Linked DNA regions of Tahibacter amnicola. The protein of the gene in region 1 interacts with the protein of each later gene in a pairwise test. Links are inferred from orthologs where the notes say so. Each region holds a gene or a part of one and is shown on either strand. Other genes may lie near its edges.

Region 1 (4,698 bases):
ATCGCGGCCGCCGCCAGGGCATTGGCCACGTTGTGGCGTCCGGCCAGCGGCAGGTCGATCGTCGTTTCACCCGCGGGAGTCACCAGCACGAAGCGCGAGCGTTGGCCCAGTTCAATGTCCCGGGCGAAGATGTCAGCGGCGTTGTCGATGCCGAAGTGCACGACGCGGCGCGTTCCGGCCAGGCCGGCGAAGAAGCGGGCAAAGGCGTCATCGGCGTTGATGACCGCCACGCCATCCGCCGGCAGGTTGGCGTAGATGGCGCCCTTGGTTTCGGCCACGCCCTCCAGGCTCAGCATACGTTCGAGGTGGGCTGGGGCGATGTTGTTGACCAGGCCGATATCCGGCCGCGCAATCGCCGCCAGGTAGTCGATATCACCCGGCTTGCCCGCGCCCATCTCCAGCACGGCGTACTGCGTGTCAGCCGGCATCGCCAGGAGGGTCAGCGGCAGGCCGATCTCGTTGTTGAGATTGCCCGGATTGACGTGCGTACGGCCGTGTCGCCCGAGAATCGCGGCGGTCAGCGTCTTCACCGTCGTCTTGCCGTTGGAACCGGTGATGCCCACCACGCGGGCCGCGCTCGGCGCCCGCACGGCGCTGGCGAGGTCACCCAGGGCAGCCAGCGTGTCCGTGACGACAATCTGCGCAATGTCCGCTGTCACGCGACGGCTCACCATCACCGCGGCGGCACCGGCCGCCTGGGCGGCATCGACGAAATCGTGGCCGTCGTGCTGCTCGCCGACCAGGGCGACGAAGAGCGCGCCCGGCGCGAGCTTGCGTGAGTCGGTCACTACGGTATCAATAGCGGCATCGCTGCCGACCAGACGTCCGCGGGTCCACAGCGCGATTTCCGACAGGCGCAGCGGCGTCATGCGGTCGCCTCCAGGATCTGGCGTGCGACGATGAGATCGTCGAACGGATACTTCTGCCCGCCGACTTCCTGGTAGGGCTCGTGGCCTTTGCCGGCAATCAGAACGATATCGCCCGGCCGTGCCTGCGCGATGGCCAGGCGGATCGCCCGGGCGCGGTCGCGCTCGACCAGGGCGCGCGCCGGCTCGGCGAACCCTTCGCGCACTGCCGCGACGATGGCATCGCCATCTTCGCCGCGGGGATTGTCGTCGGTCACGATCGCCACATCCGCCAGGCGTTCGGCAATCGCGCCCATCACGGGGCGCTTGCCCGCGTCCCGCTCGCCACCGCAACCGAACACGCAGATCAGGCGGCCGTCGCAGTGCGCGCGGAGTGTCGCAAGCGCCTGCTCCAGCGCATCGGGCGTATGGGCGTAGTCGACCACCACGAGTGGCTCGCCCGACTCGCCGCCCAGTCGATTCATGCGTCCGTTGACCGGAGTGAGGTCGCGCACGGTGCGGATGATGGCGTCGAAATTCATGCCCTGGACGCCCAGCACCGCGATCACACCCAGCAGGTTCGCCACGTTGAAACGTCCCAGCAACGGCGTCGCGACGACGGCGCGACCCCACGGTGTCACCAGGCGGAAACGGATACCGGCCGCATCCAGGACCAGATCGGACGCGACCACGTCGGCGGCCGGATTGTCGATGCCGGTGCGGACGCAGGCGATCGTACCCGCGATGCGCGCTGCCAGTTCGCGGCCGAAGGCATCGTCGATATTGACGACGGCATGGCGCAGTGCCGGCCAACGGAACAGCCGCTCCTTGGCCGCGGCGTAGGCGTCCATCGTGCCGTGATAATCGAGGTGATCGCGCGTCAGGTTGGTGAAGACGGCCGTATCGAAATGCACGGCGTTCACGCGTCCCTGTTCCAACGCATGCGACGACACTTCCATCGCCACGTGCGTCGCGCCCGCTCGGCGGAATTCGTCGAACAGACGCTGCAGGCTGATCGCATCCGGCGTGGTGCGCTCACCCGCCGTGATGTGCCCGTGCAGGCCGGCACCCAGCGTTCCGATGCTCGCGGCCGGGTGCCCCAGCGCGGTCAGCGCCTGGGCCAGCAGCTGCACGGTGGAGGTTTTTCCATTGGTGCCGGTGACGCCGACGACCTGCAGGGCCGCCGTCGGTTCACCGTGGAATCGGGCGGCGATGGAGCCGATCTGCGTGCGCAGGTCGTCGATCCAGAGGGTCGGAACACCCTGCGTCACGGCCGGCCCCGCTGTGCCTTCGGCAAGGATGGCCACCGCGCCGCGCTCGATGGCCACGGCCGCGAAGTCGATACCGTGCGAGCGGCCGCCCTGGAGCGCGACAAACGCATCGCCCCGCGCAACCGCGCGCGAATCGAGGGTGAGCCCACTCACGAGCACGTCGCCGTGCGGACCGGCCACGGGGCCCAGGAGCTCGGACAGGCGCATCGCGCGGGACGTCATTGCGGGACGCCCTCCTCATAGTTGGTCTGGCCCGGCGCGTAGTCCGGCGCGGCATTGCCGGCCTGGATCGGCGCCCAGTTGCCGGCGCCGTCGGCGTACCACTTCTGCACGTTGTCCGGCGCCACATCGAGCAGGCGCAACGCGCCGTCCATCACCTTGCTGAAGACCGGCGCGGAAACCAGGCCGCCGTAATAGACGCCCTTGGGGTCATGGATCACCACGACGCCCACCAGCCGCGGATTCGATGCGGGCACGAAACCGGCGAACGTAGAGATGTAGCGGCTTTCGTAGCCACCGGCGACGGCCTTGCGCGAGGTGCCGGTCTTGCCGGCGACGCGATAGTTGCGGACAGCGGCCTTGAGCGCCGAGCCCTGCGGCGTCACCACCGTTTCGAGCATGCCGGTGATGGTGCGGGCCAGGGTCGGATCCAGCACGGCTGATTCCGGATTCTGTGCACCCTTCACGAAGGTCGGCGCGCGCAACCGGCCGCCGTTGGCCAGGCCGCCGTAGGCCTGGGCCAGTTGCAACGGCGTGACGGACAGCCCGTAGCCATAGGACATGGTGGCCTTCTCCACCGGGCCCCACTTGTTCGGCGGCGCCAGCACACCGGCGGCCTCGCCGGGAAATCCGCTGCCGGTGCTCTCGCCGAAGCCAAACCGCTTGAACAGATCGTAGAGATGGTCGTTGGGCAGGGTCAGGGCAATCTTGGCCGCACCGATGTTGCTCGAGTGCGTGATCACGCCGGTGACGTCGAGCAGCCCCTTGTTCGTGGTGTCGCGGATCAGGTGACCGGCCAGGGTCATCGTTCCGGGGTTGGCGTCAACCGGTGTTTCCGGCTTCCACTTGCCGCTCTCCAGCGCGGCCGCCACGGTGAAGGCCTTCATCGTCGAGCCGGGCTCGATCAGGTCCGTCATCGCTCGGTTGCGGCGGCTCGATGTATCCACGCCGTTGAGCGCGTTGGAGTTGTACGAAGGCAGGTTCACCATCGCCAGCACTTCGCCTGTCGGCGCATCGAGCACCACCATCGAACCTGAGCTCGCACCGTGCTCGAGCAAGCCTTCCTTGAGCTCGCGATAGGCCAGGTACTGGATGCGTCGATCGATCGAGAGCATGAGGTCGCGGCCCTGCTGCGGTTCACTGAGCAGTTCCACGTCTTCCACGATATGCCCGAGCCGGTCGCGGATAACGCGCTTGGCGCCGGGCTTGCCGGCCAGCCACTCGTCGAAGGCCAGCTCCAGGCCTTCCTGGCCGCGATCGTCGATGTTGGTGAATCCCAGGACGTGCGCCGTCACCTCGCCACTGGGGTAGTAGCGGCGGAACTCGCGCTGCGAATTCACGCCCGGAATCTTCAGCGCGAGGATCGAGGCCGCGTCATCCGGGTTCAGGTGACGCTTCAGATAGATGAATTCCTTGTCCGCCCGTTGCCGCAGGCGGTCCTTGAGCGCGTCGCCTTCCATGCCCAGCGCACGGGCGAGGTCGGGCACGCGCTCGGGGTGCTGCAGCAGTTCCTGCGGATTCGCCCAGATCGACTCCACGGGCGTCGACACCGCCAGCGGCTCTCCGTTGCGATCCAGGACGCTGCCACGCGAGACGGGAATCGGTACTTCGCGCAGGTACCGGGCGTCGCCCTGGCCCTGGTAGAACTCCTTGCGGACGACCTGCAGGTCGACCGCGCGCACGACCAGGCCGGTTGACGCCAGCGTCAGCAGCATCAGCACCACGGACAGGCGCGACTTGAGGTTTACCGGCCGCACGCGCGTGGCGACACGCATCGCGGCCGCAGTGGAACTGCGGCCCTGCGATTCGTTCGACATGCGTGGTGTAACCGGTAGCAACATCGCCGTCAGCGCCGAATGATGACAACCGCCGCGGGCGGCGCGGCGTCCATGCCGAGCTGGCCGCGGGCGACCTGCTCGATGCGGTTGGGTTCGGCCAGCGTGGATTGCTCCAGCTGCAGCCGGCCATATTCGAAATTCATTTCGTCCCGTTCGCGCGTCAGCCGCGTCAGCTCGGCAAACAGCACGCGCCCCTGATGGCGTTCGTAGACGACGCCAATGCCGCTGGCGATGACCGCCAGGGTGAGGAGAGCGAACAGGAAATAGCCGACCTGGGTCATCCCAATTTCTCCGCCACGCGAAGCACGGCGCTGCGGGCGCGCGGATTGGCTTCCACTTCGGCATCGCTCGGGAACCGGGCCGAGCCGACAGCGCGCAGGCTCAGCGGCGCATCGACTGGCGGCGGCAGGCCGCGCCGCGCCGGGGCTTGCTGGGAATGGGTGCGGATGTACTGCTTGACGATGCGGTCTTCGAGCGAGTGGAAGCTGATCACCGCCAGGCGTCCGCCGGGCTTCAGGCGGCGAC
Region 2 (6,682 bases), 260 kb from region 1 along the record:
TCTGACTGGCCGGCAGTGACTCCGCCCACGCCGCCGTCACGTCCAAAACTGACGCTGGTGGGCAACGAAGCCGCCTGATTGTTTCCTCCCCTCCCCCGAGGGTAAGAGCCCGGCCCTGGTGCCGGGCTTTTTCTATGCGCCACTAGCACCCACGCCCGATGCCGGTACGCCGTCGCGCACGACGGATTGCCGACGAGCGGCGCCGGCAAGTCGACAGAAGCTGTTTCTATACAAAGCAACAGTCCCGGCGAATGGAGGCGTGCACCCAAGGCCGGGCATCCTTTTTGCCGTCGGCGACGCCACAGCGCACCGATGACACATGCCCTGATTCCGTCGGTCAGGAACGGAAGAAGTCCTGCACGTCCGCCAGTTCGCGGGTCATCGGCATCGGCGGCAGGCTTTTGAGGAACAGCTTGCCGTAGGGGCGGGTGACCAGGCGCGGGTCGCACAGCACCAGCACGCCACGGTCGTGCACGTCGCGAATCAATCGGCCCACGCCCTGCTTGAGGGCGATGACAGCCGACGGAATCTGCCATTGAACGAACGGGTTTCCGCCCGCTTCGCGCATCGCATTCAGACGCGCCTCCAGTACCGGATCGTCCGGCGCGGCAAACGGCAGTTTGTCGATGATCACGCAGCTGAGTGCTTCGCCGGCGACGTCGACGCCTTCCCAGAAGCTCGCCGCTCCCAGCAGCACGCCATTGCCCGATGCGCGGAAATCGGTGAGCAGCTGGTGGCGCGGCGCCGTGCCCTGCACGAACAGGGGAAATGGTGCACCGGCGAGCAGCTCGGCGGCGCGTCGCAGGGCCCGGTGCGAGGTGAACAACAGGAACGCTCGACCACGCGAGGCATCGAGCACCGGCCGCGCCACTGCGATCACGCGCTCGGTGTAGTCCGGCGCATTCGGATCGGGCAGTCCTTTGGGCAGGTAGGTCAGTGCCTGGCGCGTGTAATCGAAGGGGCTGGGCAAGCCCAGCGTCACCGGATCATCCAGGCCCAGCTGGCGCGAGTAGTGCCCGAAATCACCGGCCACCGACAGGGTTGCCGAGGTGAAGATCCAGGCGGCCTGGCTCTGTTGGCGCAGCGCGCGCAACGGCGGCGCCAGGTCCAACGGCGTGGCATGCAGGCTGAACCCCTGCGATGTCAATTCGTACCAATGTATCCAATTGTGACCGGTACCATCGAGCACCTGATCCAGCCGCTGAACCAGGCCCTGCGAGCGCTCGTGCATGTTTTCCAGCCCGCGCGAACGTTCGGCCTGGCCACCGAGCGCGGCGTCGAGCGTGACCAGCGCCTCCTGCAGCACACGCAGTTCCGCCATGGCGAAGCGGTCTTCCTCGATCGCCGCGAAGGCGCCGCGCTGGGGCAACTTGTCCAGCGCCAGCCGCACCCGTCGCAGCGCGGGCACGACGGCTGCGATGGGCTCGCGCAGGATCGCGAACGCACCGGTCACCGACGCGCATTCGGCCTCGGTATCCGAACACAATTCCTGCAGCTGGCGCGCCGAGAACGACACGGAGAAAAACTGCCCGGCCAGCTCCGGAATCTGGTGCGCCTCGTCCAGCACGAAGGCATGTGCGCCGGGGAGGATTTCGCCGAATCCTTCCTGCTTGATGGCAAGGTCAGCGAACAGCAGGTGATGGTTGACCACCACGACGTCCGCTTCCTGGGCGGCGCGGCGCGCCTTCACCACGAAGCAGTCGTTGAACATCGGACAATCAGCACCGAGGCAATTCTCGGTCGTGGAAGTGACCTTCGGCCAGATTGGCGAATCCTCGGGCACCTCGATCACTTCCGCGCGATCGCCGCTGGCCGTACGCGTGGACCAGCCACGCAGGTGGTTGAGGTGCGCCACTTCGTCACGCGACACCATCCGGCCGTCCCGGCTGGTCTGGTCGAGCCGGTACAGGCACAAGTAGTTGGCGCGGCCCTTGAGCAGGCTGGTCTTGAGCCGCGCGCCGGTGACCTGGCGCACACGCGGCAGGTCGCGATGAAACAGCTGGTCCTGCAGCGTCTTCGTACCGGTGGAAACGATGATGCGCTTGCCGGAGGTCAAGGCCGGCACCAGATAGGCAAAGGTCTTGCCGGTGCCGGTGCCCGCTTCGGCGATCAGGACATGCCGGTCGTCAATCGCCTCGGCCACGGCAGCGGCCATGACCTGTTGCGATTCGCGCGGGGCGAATCCGGGAACTTCACGTGCAAAGGGGCCGTCCGCGCCGAGCAGCTGCCGAGGGTCGCTACGCACGCGTCCTACATCCGCACGCGCGGCGCAATGCGGCACGAGGCCAGCTGCGCCTTGGCGCTCTCGACGCTGACCGAATCGTTGGCCATGCGCCGCACTTCCACCACCGTCTGCCAGTTGCGCGCACAGAGGCTGCCCAGCTTGGGTCCCAGCTCAAACGACTTGCGCGCCAGCGTTTCGGCATGATCGTACTGGCGCAGCGCGATGAAGAGCTCGGCCTTCTGCTGCAGCAGTTCCGGCGCGTCCGGCGCCACCTTGAGGGCGCGATCGAGCGCGCCGATGGCGTCGTTGTACTTGCCGGCGGCTTCCAGTTCACCGGCCTGCTTGACGAAGCCGTCCACGGCCGGGTCGCGCAGCGGCTGCACCTCGATGGCCGAACCGGTCGCGCTTCCCGCGGCGCGGATCTCACCGACCAGGTCGCGGTCCGGCCGCGTCGGCTGCGGCGCCGGCGGTGCCGGCGTGGAACACGCGCCGAGTGCGACCAGCGCCAAAGCGAGCACGCACAGCTGGAAACTCGTTCTTGCAGAATTCATTTCTACCTCTTTCTCATCTGTCGCACCGGGTGCCGGAGACCGACGCCATCAGTTTGCGCCGCCGAACCAATCGCGCAACTGGTCCATGGCGCAGCTTTTCTCCTCGCTCGGCGCGTAGCCGGCAAGGAAGGGCAGCTGGCGCGCCTGGTCGCAGTCCTGCTGCGTGCGCTGCCCGGACGCCGGATCGATCCAGACCAGTTCGATCCCCTGGTCCATCGGAATATCCAGCGGACGCGTCGGCAACTTCTGGAACAGCGCCATCCAGATGCGCAACGCACCGGTCGAGCCGTACAGCCCGGTCGGCTTGTTGTCGTCCCGGCCGACCCAGGCCACCGCCAGGTGGTCGCCGGTGTAGCCGGCGAACCAGCTGTCGCGCGAGTCATCGCTGGTGCCCGTCTTGCCCGCGGCGTTGAGCGAGGCCAGCTCGCTGCTGCCCACGACACTGGCCGTACCGCTGGTCATCACCTGCTGCAGCGCGTAGCTTACCAGCCTGGCTGCTTCCACATAATCGCCCGCACCGGGTTTGACGCTGTAGCGGTGCAGCGCGCGGCCATCCTTGTCGAGCACGCCGCGCACCGCGATCACCGGCAGCGCGTGGCCGTCCGCGGCGAAATATTGATACAACTGCGCAACTTCCACCGGCGCGTATTCCTGCGCACCCAGCAGCAGCGACGGATTGGGGTTGACATCGGCGTTGATGCCGAATGAAGCAAGCAGCGTGCGCACGCGGTCGACGCCAACCATCATGCCCAGGCGCACCGTGGAGAGATTCCACGAATTGGCCAGGGCATCGACCAGGGCGACACGGCCGTGGGCGATCTTGTCCGAGTTCTGCGGCATCCAGGTCTTGCCGTTGGGCTGCGGCAGCGAAATCGGCGCGTCTTCGATGATGGTGGCGAGCGAATAGCGTTGCGGCTGCGCCAGCGCCACCAGATACACGAACGGCTTGACCAGGGATCCGATCGGCCGGCGTGCATCGATCGCGCGGTTGAACCCCGGTTCGTCCGGATCCCGATCCCCCACCACCGCCTGGACTTCCCCATTTCTCGCGCCGGTGACCACCATGGCCGCCTGCGTTTCTTTTTGCGCCTTGCCCAGTGCCGCCAGCGTGTCGCGCACGGCCTTCTCGGCAAGCATCTGCGTGGATGGCGCAAGCGACGTCAGCACTGTCAGGCCAGCCCCGCGCAGGGCTTTGTCGTCGTACTCGCGCTTGAGCTGGGCGCGGACCAGGTCGAGGAAGGCCGGAAACCGATTGCGCGCCAGTCCGGCGCCTTCAGCCACGCCCAGTGGAGCGGCCTTGGCCCGCGCCAGCTCGTCCTCGTTGAGAAGACCGGTGTCGTAGAACATCTGCAGCACGAGGTTGCGCCGGCCCAGAGCACGCTCGGGATACCGCCGGGGGTCGTAGTAGCTCGGCCCCTGGACCAACCCGACCAGCAGCGCCACGTCATGCGCCCGCAGCGTGTTGAGCTCGCGGCCGAAATAGAACTCGCTGGCCGCCGCGAATCCATGCACGGCCTGGCCACCCTGCTGGCCCAGGAAAATCTCGTTCACATAGGCTTCGAGGATGCGCTGCTTGTCGTAGCGGGCCTCGATGATCAGCGCCAGCAGCGCCTCGTTGCCCTTGCGCATCAGGTTCTGCGTGCGGTCCAGGAAGAGATTCTTGACCAACTGCTGGGTGAGCGTCGAACCGCCCTGCACGACGTGTCCGGCCATCGCATTGGCCCACATGGCGCGGATGATCGCTTTGAGCGCCACGCCGTGGTGATGCTTGAAATCGCGATCCTCGACGGCCTGCAGTCCCGACACCAGCAGCGGTGGCATCTGACCCAGCTTGGCGACACGCCGTTCCTGCTGCTCCGCCCCGTACAGCGTGGCGATGCGCGCCGGATCCAGGCGCACCCGGTCGAGCGACTTGCCGGTGTCCAGATCTTTGATCGTGGCCACGCGCGACCGGCTGAGGACCACGTCGATCCGGCGCGCCGGCTCGAATCCGTCCAGGCCCGCGAAGGCGCGCCGGGCGATGACGAAATGGTCGCCGTCGCGCATGAAGCTGCCGGGATTACGCGCGCCGGTCACTTCGTCGTAGCGCGCGGCTTCCAGTTCGAGGATCAGGGTCGCCGCGTCCAGCGGCAGGCCGGGGCTGAGCTCGAGCGGCCGGGCGTAGACGCGGCTGGGCGTCTCCCAGGACAGGTCGTCGAATCGCGTCCGGACCTGTGTATCCAGGTACAGCGTGTAGGGCACGCCGAACGCAACGATGAACCCGAAACCCAACCAGAACGGGGCGCGCAGCCAGCGCCAGGCAAAGCGCGCGACGGCGGCACTGCGGACGAGGAATGACAAGGGACTGGCAGACTCAGCGGATGACCCCGGAAGTGTACCCGAAAGCCCCCGCCTGACCGGGACGCCCCGCCCGGCCCGCTGCGGTTCAATCTTCAGTCGCGATTCGGGATAATCGCGCGCTTGGCCCGACGTCCGGAAAGACGCCGAGTCGCGGCGGCCCACCGATGGCCCCCTCCGCGACCGGCCCAGGCTGCGGACCGGCCGGGTCCGCCGGGGACGGCCCGTTTCATTCAGCCGCGTACGTTTTCGTATGCGCACCAAGGAACTGTCGAATCCGTGCCCCTGACCGCTAGCGACCGAACTTCCGCCTGTCTCGTCGTCCATGGCCTCCCGGCCGATCCGGGCTGGTGGCAGACCCTTGCGCGCTCCGTCGCGCCGCAAACCGTGCTGCTGGCCACGCAGACGGCACCGGCTCCCTTCCTGCCGCTGAGCGGCAATGCCGAAACGCCCGCCGACCTGCTGGCCGCCGCCCGCGCGATCCAGCCGGGGTTCGATGTCGTACTGCTGCGCGCCGGCACGACGCTGCCGGAGGCGTGGCTGCCGCGCCTGATCCGCGCCCTGGACGCCGGTGATGACATCGTTGCCGCCACCCCGCTGGACGACGTGACACCCGGCTGCACGCCAGGCATCGATATCCCGGCCACGGTCGAGCGCATCGATGCGCTGTGCCATGCCTACTCCCGCCGCGCGGTGGTCGAAGCCAGCGCCCTTTCGCCGCTAATCAGCGCCTGGAAAGGACGCTGGCTGGCCACTGCTGACCTGGCCCCGATCAGCGACCGGCTGGCGCCGCAGGCGCTGGCCCCCGCGCGCTGTGTCCTGGTCGATGGACTGTACGTCGCCGATTCCGCGCAACGGCTCAAGCCGGCGGATGGAGCGCCGGCCGGGCCGCTGGGCGAGCTGCGGGAACGGGTCTCCCATGCCCTGGCAACCCCGGCGTTCCTGCCCGCCAAGGCCGGACTGGACAGCCGCCCGGTCATCCTCCATGTGCTGCACGGCTGGGGCGGCGGCGCGGAACGCTTCGTCCGCGACATGGCGGCAGCAGACACGCAGCGCATCCATCTGGTCATGGTCGCGCGCGGCAGCTTTGCGCGCCGCGAGTACGGCGCCACGCTGGAGCTGCTGGACGGCAGCTTCTGCCAGCCACCGCTGCGCCACCTGCGCCTGCCGCGGCCAATCGCGGATACCGACCTCACCCACCGCGACTGGAACCGCTTCTTCCGCACGGTGCTGCGCGACTACGCGGTGGATGCCGTGGTGGTTTCCTCCCTGATCGGTCACAGCCTGGATGCCTTGCGCTCGGGGCTGCCGACGTTTGTCGTCACGCACGACTGTTATCCGCTGTGGCCGCTGCTGCACCGCGACTTTGGCGATACCACCCTGCCCTTCGACGACGCACAGCGCGTCGCCGACCTGGCGGCCGCTGACGCTGACTTCGAGTTTGCACAGCGGGCACCGGCCTATTGGCAGTCGCTGCGGCAGTCCTACGAGACAGCTGTGCACGATGCCAAGGCCACCCTGATCGCCCCCAGCCGCGCAGCGCTCGCCAACGTGCTGCGGCTGGCGCCGG

What was found. The genes of interacting proteins can lie anywhere in the genome.
Region 2: the proteins of N4264_RS23755 (region 1) and mrcB interact in binary tests that used the Escherichia coli proteins (3 or more experiments, as listed by UniProt). The link is inferred for Tahibacter amnicola from one-to-one orthologs.

The regions. Positions count from the first base shown.
Region 1 is NZ_CP104694.1:6,008,489-6,013,186, forward strand. Bases 1,723-4,698 are described here. They hold N4264_RS23755 (peptidoglycan D,D-transpeptidase FtsI family protein), read right to left. Parts: upstream 4,111-4,698; coding sequence 2,335-4,110; downstream 1,723-2,334. Other genes in these bases: N4264_RS23750 (UDP-N-acetylmuramoyl-L-alanyl-D-glutamate--2,6-diaminopimelate ligase), read right to left, coding at 1,723-2,338; ftsL (cell division protein FtsL), read right to left, coding at 4,182-4,454; rsmH (16S rRNA (cytosine(1402)-N(4))-methyltransferase RsmH), read right to left, coding at 4,451-4,698. Outside these bases: more of N4264_RS23750, read right to left, coding at 866-1,722. UniProt on the Escherichia coli protein: Essential cell division protein that catalyzes cross-linking of the peptidoglycan cell wall at the division septum. Required for localization of FtsN.
Region 2 is NZ_CP104694.1:5,746,891-5,753,572, forward strand. What follows is about bases 2,470-5,436. They hold mrcB (penicillin-binding protein 1B), read right to left. Parts: upstream 5,116-5,436; coding sequence 2,824-5,115; downstream 2,470-2,823. Other genes in these bases: N4264_RS22705 (tetratricopeptide repeat protein), read right to left, coding at 2,470-2,775. Outside these bases: N4264_RS22695 (hypothetical protein), read left to right, coding at 1-78; DNA repair helicase YoaA, read right to left, coding at 338-2,245; more of N4264_RS22705, read right to left, coding at 2,251-2,469. UniProt on the Escherichia coli protein: Cell wall formation. Synthesis of cross-linked peptidoglycan from the lipid intermediates.